Regions from separate parts of the Nocardioides panzhihuensis genome, predicted to be linked through region 3. Evidence: riboswitches for the same ligand, from Rfam matches in the RefSeq annotation. Region 3 holds a riboswitch; each other region holds the start of a gene.
The links. Region 3 has a riboswitch for cobalamin ahead of BJ988_RS17205 (VWA domain-containing protein). Riboswitches for the same ligand answer to the same signal wherever they lie in the genome.
Positions count from the first base shown of each region.

Region 1: it holds a riboswitch for cobalamin, as region 3 does, so the genes downstream of both, BJ988_RS08460 (CbtB domain-containing protein) here and BJ988_RS17205 (VWA domain-containing protein) in region 3, are expected to answer to the same signal.
Region 2: it holds a riboswitch for cobalamin, as region 3 does, so the genes downstream of both, BJ988_RS04285 (prenyltransferase/squalene oxidase repeat-containing protein) here and BJ988_RS17205 (VWA domain-containing protein) in region 3, are expected to answer to the same signal.

Region 1 is NZ_JACBZR010000001.1:1,805,625-1,809,624, reverse strand. It holds gene BJ988_RS08475 (ArsR/SmtB family transcription factor) at 1-372, shown strand, start outside; gene BJ988_RS08470 (cation diffusion facilitator family transporter) at 369-1,067, shown strand; gene BJ988_RS08465 (signal peptidase II) at 1,064-1,621, shown strand; cobalamin riboswitch at 1,877-2,047, shown strand; gene BJ988_RS08460 (CbtB domain-containing protein) at 2,071-2,265, shown strand; gene BJ988_RS08455 (CbtA family protein) at 2,267-3,025, shown strand; gene BJ988_RS08450 (DUF2752 domain-containing protein) at 3,245-3,709, opposite strand.
Region 2 is NZ_JACBZR010000001.1:917,692-921,691, forward strand. It holds gene BJ988_RS04275 (NYN domain-containing protein) at 34-789, shown strand; gene BJ988_RS04280 (hypothetical protein) at 820-1,461, opposite strand; cobalamin riboswitch at 1,525-1,663, shown strand; gene BJ988_RS04285 (prenyltransferase/squalene oxidase repeat-containing protein) at 1,730-2,803, shown strand; gene BJ988_RS04290 (hypothetical protein) at 2,914-3,441, shown strand; gene BJ988_RS04295 (CbiQ family ECF transporter T component) at 3,438-4,000, shown strand, end outside.
Region 3 is NZ_JACBZR010000001.1:3,623,510-3,627,509, forward strand. It holds gene BJ988_RS17205 (VWA domain-containing protein) at 1-1,522, opposite strand, end outside; cobalamin riboswitch at 1,618-1,751, opposite strand; gene cbiE (precorrin-6y C5,15-methyltransferase (decarboxylating) subunit CbiE) at 1,806-3,170, shown strand; gene BJ988_RS31395 (PucR-like N-terminal domain-containing protein) at 3,173-4,000, opposite strand, start outside.

The sequences.
Region 1 (4,000 bases), 1.8 Mb from region 3:
AATATCACGGATGACGGCTCCACGGCCACCACGTCGTGTGGGGCTCCGTCTGCGGCCGTGGCGTTGTTCCGGTCATTGGGCGACCCGGCACGGTTGGCGATCCTGCGGCGGCTTGCTGAGGGCGAGGCGCGGGTGACCGACCTGGTGAGCTGTGTCGGATTGGCTCAATCCACCGTCTCGGCGCATCTGGCCTGTCTGCGTGACTGCGGGCTGATCACCTCCCGCCCGCAGGGCCGCGCCACCATGCACGCCCTGGCGCGGCCGGAGCTGATGGACCTGCTCGCCTCTGCCGAGCAACTCCTCGCCGCCACCGGCGAGGCCGTCGACCTCTGCCCCACCTACGGAACCCACCCCCAGGAGCCCACCCGATGAGCACCCCATCCACCACCACCCCCGACGTCACCGGACCCGCAGCACACCGAGCGGTTCGCTACGCGAAGGTCACCATCGGCTACAACGTCGTCGAGGGCATCATTGCGATCTCCGCCGGCACGGTCGCCGGAGCGGTCTCCCTCATCGGGTTTGGCATCGACTCCTCCATCGAGGTCGCTGCCGCCACGGTTGTCCTGGTGCGCCTGCTGGCCGAGATCAAGGGCGGCGAGCCCGACGAGGCCAAGGAACGCCGGGCACTGAAGTTCATCGCGATCACCTTCTTCGCACTCGCTGCCTACGTCACCGTCGAGGGCGTCCGAGACCTGGTCAGTGGCGAGAGGCCCGACACCTCTGTAGTCGGCATCGCCCTGACTGGCCTGTCGATCGTGATCATGCCCTGGCTGGCCCGGGCCAAGCGCAAAGCCGGGCTGGAGATGAACTCTCGCCTGGTGGTTGCTGATGCCGCAGAGACCCGACTGTGCGCATGGCTGTCGGTCTCCACCTTCGTCGGCCTGGTCGCGTTCGCCCTGCTCGGCTGGACCTGGATCGACCCGGTTGCCGGGTTCGTCATCGCCGGATTCGCAATCATGGAAGGCAAGGAAGCCTGGGAAGGCGAACTCGTCTGCGACGACGATTGCGAAGACGACGACCACGCCACCAAAGCCGACTCCTCGTGCTCGGACGGCCGCAAGTGAGCGCCCCTGTCGAAGCCACAGCCGAGGCTGGCGTCAGCGCTCTCAGACGCCGGATCGGACTCCTGGTCATCGCCATCGTCCTTGCCGGAGCGGACCTGACGATCAAGACCTGGGCCGAGCACGTCCTGCCAGGTAACCCAATCATGGGCGGACCGCTCGACCTCCAGCTCGCCTTCAACCCAGGGGTCGCCTTCTCCTTCGCCGCCGACGCGCCGGCATGGACCGTCGTCGCCGTCACGGCCGTGATCACCGCCGCCGTCGCCGTCGCGCTATGGCGAACGGCCCCTACAGCTTCCCTGCTATGGGGCAGCGCGCTCGCCACCGTGCTCGGCGGCGCTCTCGCAAACCTCATCGACCGCGCCGCTGACGGTCACGTCACCGACTACCTACACACCGGCTGGTGGCCCACCTTCAACCTCGCCGACACGCTCATCGTCGGAGGCGGGCTCCTCCTCGTCGCCCTGTCCTGGCGCACCAAGGACCGACCCAACGACCGACCTCAGGACGCAGAGACCGCCTGTCATCCATCCCCCTGTCGCGGTGACAGACCCTGACGTACCTGGCAACCCAGATGAGGGCCGACATCGAGCCAGCCTCTCTTGGCCTGGAGCCCCCGAACGCGCGCCGAGCCCGTGTCAGCGGCAGTGATGGAGGCGTGGAGCCACGAACAGACCCTCTACTTTGCACCTCAGGACACGGCTAGGAGTCGTGGGCCTCGACGACACGCACTGGGTCTGGAACCTCTCGGCAGCGAACGTCGGCCAGGGACGCACTCCGTGAACGCTCGTTGTGCGGCCTTCGACTATGTGCGATAGTAGCGGCGCCGCAGTGCACGGGAAGTCGGTGAAAGTCCGACGTGGTCCTCGCCACTGTGACCGGGAAGCCCCTCCTCACCCATGCCACTGGCCCGCCGGGCTGGGAAGGCGAGGAGAAGGCGTTGATCCGGAAGCCAGGAGACCGGCTGCGGCATCGTCCACGAGGTTCGTGGAAAGAAGGGGTCACGATGACCAACCCCACCAACCCGTCCAGCGCCGTCACCACGGTGCCGGCCTGGGCCTGGCTGCTTGCCGCAGCCGCCCTGTTCACCTTGTTCATGCTCACGCAGGAGAACGGCGCCCTTCTCGGCGCCGCCCAGGGCCAGTACCTGCACGAGCTCACCCACGACGCACGCCACGCCCTCGGCGTCCCCTGCCACTGACATGGGGTTCATAGATCTACTCCGCCGCGGTGCCGCAGCCGGAGCCGCAGCTGGCTGCGCCGCTGCCCTGATGATGTGGCTCGTGGTCGAGCCTCTGCTCCGCAAAGCCCTCGTCATCGAGGACGCCCGCAACGCCCGAGCCATGTCCGGCCACCGTAAGGGCGAGATGGAGGAGCCGCTCGTTTCCCGCGCCGGTCAGGTGCTCGGCGGCATGGCCACCGGCCTTGTCGTTGGCCTGTTGTTTGGCGTGGTGTTCGCGATCGTGTTCGGCAAGGTCCGGCACCGGCTCCCGGCAGCGACCGACTACGGCCGCTCGCTGGTACTGGCGGTGCTCGCCTTCGGCGTCTTCACCCTTGCGCCGGCGCTGAAGATCCCCGGCAACCCACCCGCAGTTGGCGACCCGGCCACGGTCAATCAGCGGACGCTGATCTATGTCCTGACGATCCTGATCGCGCTGGCTTTGGTGCTGGGGGCGTTCGAGCTGGACAAGTTCCTCGCCTCACGAGACCTGAGTGCGCCAGTGCGCACCACACTCGTGGTGGCGGCCTTTCTTTCGGTCGCCGGTGCCGTGTTCGCGCTCACTCCAGGCACGCCGGACAAGATCGCCAGCGATATGCCCGCGAAACTGATCTGGGACTTCCGGATCGCCTACCTCGCGCAGCTGGGCCTGATGTGGGCCACACTCGGAATGGTCTTCGGTCTGCTTCTCACGCCCCGTCGGGCGCGTGTGCCAACAGGCAGCGAGGTTTCCATCGCGTGAGCTCGACAGTCGGGCGCGTCCTGCCGGTCAACCCGAGCTCGCGCATAGGTCTCGAGATGGCTGCTCGCACGCCAAGGGGCAATTCGAGACGACGCCCCGGTCGTAGCCGGCGATGCCGTCTCGCAGCGCCTCCAGGTGGGCGTCGTGATCGACGCCCGGGTGCTTGCGGGGCTTGCGCAGCAACCGTCACGGCGGGCCGTGACTACCCACCGATCTCTGTCAACGCCACATGTCCGTGCCAGCCGTGAGCAGATCCGCACGCATCTGCTGGCGGATCTCGAGTAGCACCAGCAGGAGGAGTCCGGCGCCAATCATCCAGCGGCGCCGTTGAGGTGTCCATGCGAACCCGAACGTTACCCACCGACGACTGATGAGCCCGACAAAGGTGCGCAAGACCGCGAGGGCGGCACCGCCAACGATGAGGATGCTGAGAGGGTTGTACCGCCAGGCTTGGACCAGATTGCCTTGAGCGGTGTAGCGGGCGGCGCGGGTACCTCCGCACAGCGGATCCATGATCCCGAACTTGTGCAGCGGGCCATGGAGATCGATAGGCGGCAGACCGAAGAGCGCCATGGCCACAGCTATCCCGAGCGCAGCCAAAGCCAGGGCAGTGAGCCACCAATGGCGATCGTGGCGCTCGACCTCGAGCCGAAAGAAAGGAATGGCGATGGATACGTACGGCATGTCAGTCCTTGTCTGAACACGAATGGCGACTGGACTACTATGCCCCGTCCCACCCTCAACCCGTGTGTGCGCGCCGCCAGATCCTTGCGCCAGCTATATCTGGTCACCCCCGCGAGGGCTTGGAGATGTCCAGCACGAGGATGCAGATGAGCAAGAGGAGCCCAATGACCGCGTGCAGGAGGTCGCTGCCCGTCCGCCCCAGCGTGAGCGTGCCCGAGCAGCCTGAACTGTGACATCTGGCATATGCAGAATGAGGATGGCGATGAGCACGAACGTGCCCACGAGCGAGAC
Region 2 (4,000 bases), 2.7 Mb from region 3:
CCCTCAGCCTCAGGGGCTGGCAGACTGTCCCGAATGACCGAGCCCTTCCGTATTGCCCTGCTCATCGACGCGGACAATGCTCCCGCGTCCAAGATCGACGCGATCCTCAACGACCTGGCCGAGTACGGCGAGGTGACGATCCGCCGGGCCTACGGCAACTGGACCAAGTCCGAGCTCAAGAGCTGGATCGGGGAGCTGCACGACGCCGCGATCCGGCCGATGCAGCAGTTCGACCTGACCGCGCACAAGAACGCCTCCGACATGGCGCTCGCGATCGACGCGGTCGAGCTGCTCCATGCGGCCATCCCGGACGCGTTCGCGCTGGTCTCCTCCGACTCCGACTTCACCCCGCTGGTGCACTACCTGCGGGAGAAGGGTCGCGCGGTCTACGGCTACGGCCGGGAGAAGACACCGGCGCCGTTCAAGAGCGCCTGCACCCGGTTCACCGTCGTGGAGAAGCTCGGTGACACCGAGGAGGTGACCGAGACCGAGGCCGGCGTAGCGCCCGCCCGCAAGCAGGCCGCCGCCGCGACCACGGGCCAGGTGCTGAAGCGCAACGCCAGGCTGATCCAGCTGCTGCGCAACTCCATCGCCGCGGCCGCCGACGACGACGGCTGGGCCCTGGTCGGCACCGTCGTCTCCCGCATCCGCAACCAGTCCTCCGAGGACCCCCGCAACTACGGCTACGCCACCTGGACCAAGCTGATCAAGGCGATCGACCTGTTCGAGCTCAAGGACGAGGGCACCTCGGCGATCGCGGTCAGCGACCGGCGCAACGGCAGGAAGTGACGTACCCCTCCGGTACGTCCTCTGCGGACATCACCGTCCGCGCGTCTCCGCGACGGCCGGACGGGCGCATCTGATCCCCTTGGGCACCGACCCGTTGAGGTGCTTCAGGGCGGCCTTGAAGTCGCGGCAGCGCTCGGCGTCCTCGGCCTTGTTGCGGGGGTAGCCGATCGCCGCGTTGACCTTGCCCATGTCGAGGGCGTCGGCGAGCGGGTTGATGTCGCGGGCGACGGTCCAGTACCACCGCGAGATCGGCGCGCTGTGGTCCAGGGACCTGGCCAGCTCGGGGCGGCGGCGCAGGTCGATGTCGAAGTAGGCGCCGGCGTCGGTGTAGTTGGCCTCGCCGGTCAGCTGGATGTAGCCACGGCCGGTGAACTTCCGCTTGTCGCGGCCCTTGGCGTCGTGGTGGAACGAGCTCTCGTTGGCGAGCGTGGTCAGGTAGGCCGCCTGTCGGTAGGCGGTGGTGATCCGGGCGTCGGCCATCGCGCGGTTGAGGGTCGGGAGGCCGGTCTCGACGGTCCGCCGGTCGCCGACCTTCTCGCCGAACATGGCGACGAGATCGGCGTACGTCACCGATGTCCGGGCCGGTTCGGCCCGGGCTGGGATGGTCGGGAGGAGGGCGAGAAGGGTGGCCGAGATCGATGCTGCGACAAGGCCGAGAATCCTGTGGCGCATGGGGACAGAGTGACTGCTCGAACCGCGATCCCGCAAGCAGAGCCCGCCCGGCATAGGATTGCCCCGAATTAGCAGAGCCTCAATCAACACACGCCGTGGTGGGGGAAGCCGGTCGAACTCCGGCGCTGACCCGCAACCGTAGGCCCAGGACTCCGAGGTGTCCTGAGCGAGCCGGAGCACCCGTCGACGGACGCGTACTGACCTGACGCTGTCGTGGAACGCAGCGGGTCGGCCTCGTGCCTTCCCGACGAACAGCGCGGAAGGAACCATGAAGAAGACCGTCTTCGGCGGCATCGCCGCCGCCCTCGCCCTCACCTCGCTCGCCGGCTGCGGCGACAAGGCCATCGAGGAGGGGGAGAAGAGCACCTACGACGCCAAGGTGTCCACCTCGGTGGCCGACTGGCTCGTCGCCCAGGCGCCAAAGGGTGTGGCCCGCAACGCGCAGTACGGCACCGACGACTTCGGGCTCAGCGCCGACATCGGGATCGCGCTGGCTGAGATCGGCGGCTACGACGAGGAGCTCGCGACGATCACCGACGCCGTGATGGAGAACAAGGCCGCCTACACCTCGCCCGGCTTCGGCACCGTCACCTCGGCCGGCGCCACCGCGAAGGCGCTCGTCCTCCAGCAGAACGTCGACGCCTCCGACCCCGGCCTGCTCACGCAGCTCGAGGGCACGGTCGCCGAGAACGGCCGGATCGCCGACAAGCTCGACACCAAGAACAAGGAGGCGGCCGACTACTCCAACACCATCGGCCAGTCGTACGCCGTGTGGGCACTGAGCAACGCCGAGAGCAAGAAGGCCGCGGCCGCGGCGGAGTTCCTGGCCGGGCAGCAGTGCGAGGAGGGCTGGTTCCGGGTCACCTTCACCGCCGACGCCGCTGCCGCCGACCAGACCTGCGACGGTGACCCGAAGGCCGTCCCGGACGCCGACGCGACCGCGTTCGCGCTGATCGCCCTGTCGTCGGTGGCGAGCCCGGAGGCGGAGAAGGCCGTCAAGTCGGGCGCGGACTGGCTGAAGGAGACCCAGGCCGAGGACGGCTCGCTGAAGGCAGCCACCGGCAACGTCGCCAACTCCAACACCACCGGCCTGGCCGGATGGGCGTTCGGGCGTGCCGGCGAGACCGCTGCCGCCGAGAAGGCGGCCGCCTGGGTCGCCGACCACGTCGTGACCTGTGGTGACGACGCCGGGGCGGTGGCCTACGACGACGCCGCGCTGACCGAAGGCAACACCAAGGGGCTGACGAAGGAGTCCGAGGGGATGTACCGCCTCGCGGCCGCACAGGCGCTGCCGTCGCTGGTCTTCCTGCCCAAGGACGCGACCGCGAAGAGCTCGTGCTGACTCTGCGGTCCGTAGCGGTGGCCCTGGCGATCCTCGCCGGGGCCACCGCACCCGTCTCATCCGCAGTCTCATCGTCAGCCGCGTCCTCCGCCGTGGAACCGTGCGCGGGCGTGACCGTCGTGGTCGAGCCGAACGCGTTGGGCGGCGGTCCCAAGGTCGCCTGCGTCCAGCCGGAGGAGGGCGACACCGGCGCCGATCTCTTCGAGAAGGCGGGACATCCGCTCACCTTCGTGACCTCGATGCCGAGCGTCGTCTGCCGCGTCGCGGGCCGGCCGGAGGAGGCGGGCTGCGCCCAGATGCCGCCCGCTGACGCCTACTGGTCGCTGTGGATCACCGACGACTCGGGCGCCTGGAGCTACGCCTCCAGAAATGTTACCGAAATAGCCGTGACCTCCGGGCAGGGTGTTGCGTTCACGTGGATAGACGACAATGTCGTTACCGCTCCGGCGACGGTGCTTGGGGATGCTGTGGGGGCGCCCTCAAGCCCGTCGCCGGAGTCATCTCCGGAGGACTCGACAGGCTCGAACACCGAGCCGCGGCCGAGCTCCGACCCCGAGCCGCTGCCCGCCTGGGTCGCGCCGGTCGGCATCCTCGGTCTCTTCGCTCTCGCCGGTGCCGTGTGGTGGCGTCGGCGATGAGCGATGTGATCCGCAGGGCCGCGGTCGCGCGTCTGCCGCGTGATCTGCACCCGGTCGCCTGGTGGGTGTGGGCGATCGGCCTGGCCGCGTACGCCTCGTTCACCACCAACCCGCTGCTGCTCCTGCTCCTGGTAGGGGTGGTGTCGGTCGTGGTCGCCGCGCGACGCGGCGACCAGCCGTGGGCGAGGTCGTTCCGGCTCTACGTCGGCCTCGCGCTCTTCATCGTCGTGACCCGGGTGCTCTTCCGGGTGCTTCTGGGTGCCGTGCCGGGTCACGTGCTCATCGATCTGCCGGAGATCCCGCTCCCGGACTGGGTGCTGGGGATCCGGCTGCTCGGCCCGCTCACCCGAGAGGCGTTGCTGGCCGGCCTCTACGACGGGATGCGGCTGGGTGCGATCGTGATCTGCGTCGGCGCGGCCAACGCGCTGGCGAACCCGAAGCGACTGCTCCGTTCGCTGCCGCCGGCTCTCTACGAGGTCGGCACCGCCGTCGTGGTCGCGGTGACCGTGCTGCCCCAGCTGGCCGAGTCGGTCCAGCGGGTGCGCGCCGCGCAACGGCT
Region 3 (4,000 bases):
CCACACAGAAGAGCACCAGGTTGGCCTCGCGCCCCTCGCGGACCGCGGTGCGCAGGTCCTCGACCCGCAGCTCGACTCGTCCGGACGTACGTCCCCGGGTGGCCTGCTTTCCCGCCGCCGCCTTGAGCGTCTCGACCAGGTGCAGCGAGCCTCGGCTGCTCTCCCGTGCGCCGATCCGGCGACCACTGCTGCCGATCGCCTTGCTCCGGCCGCCCGTGCGGCCCGTGCCCAGGCCGGTCACGGTCAGGAGGCGGGGGCGGTACGCGGGGGCGGCACCGGTGACGGACTCGGGTGCGGCGGCGCCTTGGGGCTGGTCGTCCGCGGAGTCGTCTGTGTTGGTTTCGACACCGGCTCGCTGGCGCTCACCGGGCTCAACCAGCGGGGGCTCTCCCCCGTCGGTCGAGCCGTCCTCTCCCCCGTCGGTCGAGCCGTCCTCTCCCCCGTCGGTCGAGCCGCCGGAGCCGCTAGGCGGAGGCGTGTCGAGACCAACAGAGTCGTCTTCGGGACCCGAGTCGTCCCCCGAGTCGCCCGGACCCTCCGGCGGCTCAGGCGGCAGCTCCTCGTCCCCGAGGATGCGGTCGAGCAGATCCTCGTCGATCCCCGGAGCATCGAACGGGTTGCGCCGACGCCGGTGCGGCAGCGCGAGCAGCGCAGCCCGACGGATGTCGGCCCGAGTGACCTCCGACCGGCCGGCCCAGGCAGCGTGCGCGACCGCGGTGCGGGCGGTGACGATGTCGGCACGCAGCCCGTCGACCTCGAACACCGCGCAGACCTCGGCGATCTTGAGCAGCCCCGGCTCGGTGAGCCGGACCTTCCCGACCAGCTCACGAGCGGCGGCGATCCGGGAGGTCAGCGCACGATCGGCTCCGCCGAAGCGCTCGGCGAACGCAGCGGCGTCGAGGTCGAAGGACATCCGGCGGCGTACGACCTCGACGCGAAGCGCGGGATCCCGCGGCGCGGCGACCTCGACCGTGAGCCCGAAGCGGTCCAGCAGCTGCGGACGCAGCTCGCCCTCCTCGGGGTTCATGGTGCCGATCAGGACGAAGCGCGCGGCGTGCGAGACCGAGACGCCGTCGCGCTCGACCGAGACGCGCCCCATCGCCGCCGCGTCCAGCAGCAGGTCGACCAGGTGGTCGTGGAGCAGGTTGACCTCGTCGACGTAGAGCAGACCGCGGTGTGCCCGGGCGAGCAGCCCCGGCTCGAACTCGACCGCACCGCGCGAGAGCGCGCTCTCCAGGTGGAGCGAGCCGACGACCCGGTCCTCGGTGGCTCCCACCGGGAGCTCGATCAGCCGCACCGGACGGCTCTCCACGACGGCGTCGGGCCCGAACGGGCCGTCCGGCGACTCCGCGGACGGGTCGTCGGGATCGATCGAGAACCGATCCCCTGCATAGACCGAGATCGAGGGCAGCACGGCCGCCAGGCCGCGTACGGCCGTCGACTTCGCGGTCCCCTTCTCGCCACGGACCAGGACGCCGCCGATCTCCGGGGAGATCGTGGTGAGCACGAGCGCGAGGCCCATGTCGTCGAGCCCTGTGGCTGAGTCCGCCTCGCATCCGAGGACGGCAGAAAATGGATAGTGCACCGGCATGAGAGGCTCCCGCTCCCTATCGCGTTGATTGGATGGTCACGGGGCCGGTCTTCGGACTTACCGAGTCCCCTGATGGGGCTCGGATCACCGCAGCGGGCCTGCGCCGGACTCTCACCGGCTTCCCAGATTCTCCCGTCCTGCCTTCCTCACCGTTTCCGATGGCTGGGCAGTCGGGGCACCTCGTGACTCTGCGGTCACTGTAGCGTCTGGCCCCATGATCGTCGTGGTGGGCATCGGTGCCGGTGGTTGGGACGAGGTCCCCGTACGTCACCAGCAGCTGATCCGGGGCGCCTCGGTGCTCCTCGGTGGCAAGCGCCATCTCGACCTGGTCCCGGACGTCCCCGGTCAGCGCCGCGAGCCCTGGCCCTCGCCGCTCCGCGACGGGCTCCCGGCCCTGCTCGGCTCCGTCGGCGACGCCGTCGCTCTGGCCTCCGGCGACCCGCTCGTCTCCGGTATCGGCACGACCCTGATCGACCTGCTCGGCCCGGAGAACGTACGCATCGAGCCGGCCGTCTCCTCCGTAGCCCTCGCCCGCGCCCGGATGGGCTGGCCGGCCGAGTCGTGCGTGGCCGTCAGCCTCGTCGGCCGCGACGTCGCGCTGATCGCCCGCGAGCTCGCCCCCGGCCGCCGCATCCTGGCACTCTCCTCGGACGGATCCACTCCCGTGTCGGTCGCTGACCTCCTGGTCAGGGCCGGTTTCGGCGCCTCGACCATGACCGTCCTGGGTGACCTGGGGGCGGAGACGGAGTCTGCTCGGACGGCGACCGCGTCGACCTGGGTCGGCGAGTCGCCGCGGCTCAACATCGTGGCGATCGAGTGCGTCGGCGACTCTGTTGGTTTCGACACGGACCCGCTCGTTCCTCGCGGGTCCGGCTCAACCAGCGGGGGCCGCCCGTCGGTCGCGCCGCCGGAGCCGCAAGGTGGAGGCGTGTCGACCGACGGAGGCCACCTTCCGCTGGTCGAGCCGCCGGAGCCCCTGGGCGGAGGCGTGTCGAGACCAACACAGTCGTTCCCCGCTACCTGGTCCCCAGGCCTCCCCGACGAAGCCTTCGAGCACGACGGCCAGCTGACCAAGCGCGACCTACGGGCCTCGGCGCTGTCCCGTCTCTCCCCGGCCCCGGGGCAGCACCTCTGGGACGTCGGCGCCGGAGCCGGGTCGGTCGGGATCGAGTGGATGCGGGCACACCCGACGTGCAGCACGACCGCGATCGAGGCAAGCCCCGAGCGGGCGGCCCGGATCGCCCGCAACGCAGCCCGCCTCGGCGTACCCAACCTGAGCGTCGTCGAGGGCCGCGCCCCCGACGCCCTGGCCGACCTCCCCGCCCCGGACGCGATCTTCATCGGCGGCGGCGCGACCCGTCCGGGCGTGCTCGACACCTGCCTCGCGGCGCTGCGGCCCGGCGGTCGGATCGTCGTCCACGGAGTCACCCTCGAGACCGAGCAGCTCCTGGCCGCTGCCTACCAGGAGCACGGCGGCGAGCTCACCCGAATCTCCGTCGAGACCTCAGCCCCGATCGGCACCTTCACCGGCTGGACCCCGGCCCGGTCGGTCACCCAATGGACTCTCACCGTCGGGTGAGGTCAGGAGGCGAGGTCGCGCCGCCAGCGCGGGGTCGTCGACTCCAGGGCGGTCAGCAGTCCGACGGTCTCTGCCGGGTCGCTGAGGCGGTCGCCGAAGAGCTCCTTGATCCGCTTGAGCCGGTGGCGCACGGTCTGATCATGGACCCTCAGCTGCTCGGCGACGACAGGAGCGCTGGGCCGGGCCCGCAGCCAGACCAGCATGGTCTCGGCGAGCGCCAGGCGCCGTTTCGGGGTCTCCTCCAAGAGGGGCGCGAGCAGCTGCTCGTCCGCGAAGCGGCGCAGCGTCGGGTCGGCGTGCAGGCACAGCTCCGACTGGTGATCGGCGCACCAGACGATGCCGTCCGCGGAGGGGTGGAGGACCTGCTCGGCGACCAGATCCACGGCCCGCAGGCCCCAACGTACGGCGTGGCGGGTCTCGTCGAGCCGCACCTCCCAGGTGACGGCGACCGGGCGGCTCGTCGCGGCGACGACCGCCCTGGCCCTCACGTGCACCGCGCCTGAGGCCCCGATCACGACCATGGCCCCCTCGCTCGGACCCGTGAGCAGTCGCGGCGCGGGCGTGCTGAGCTCCGCCGGGACCGGTCCGCCCGGAACCACCGCCACGGCCACCCGGTCGGTGACCTTCCAGCCGGCGCGTCCGGCCAGGGCACACAGGTCGCCGGTCCGTACGTCGCCGACGAGCGCCGCGAAGAGCGGCACCCGGGGGTCGATCGGCGGCGTGGGCTCGGCGAAGCCGCGCATCGCGTGCTCCAGCAGCTGATGCTGATAGTCCATGAATGCTTCGGCGAGGTGGCTCACCACCGTCGGCGACAGCTTCAGGTCACCGGC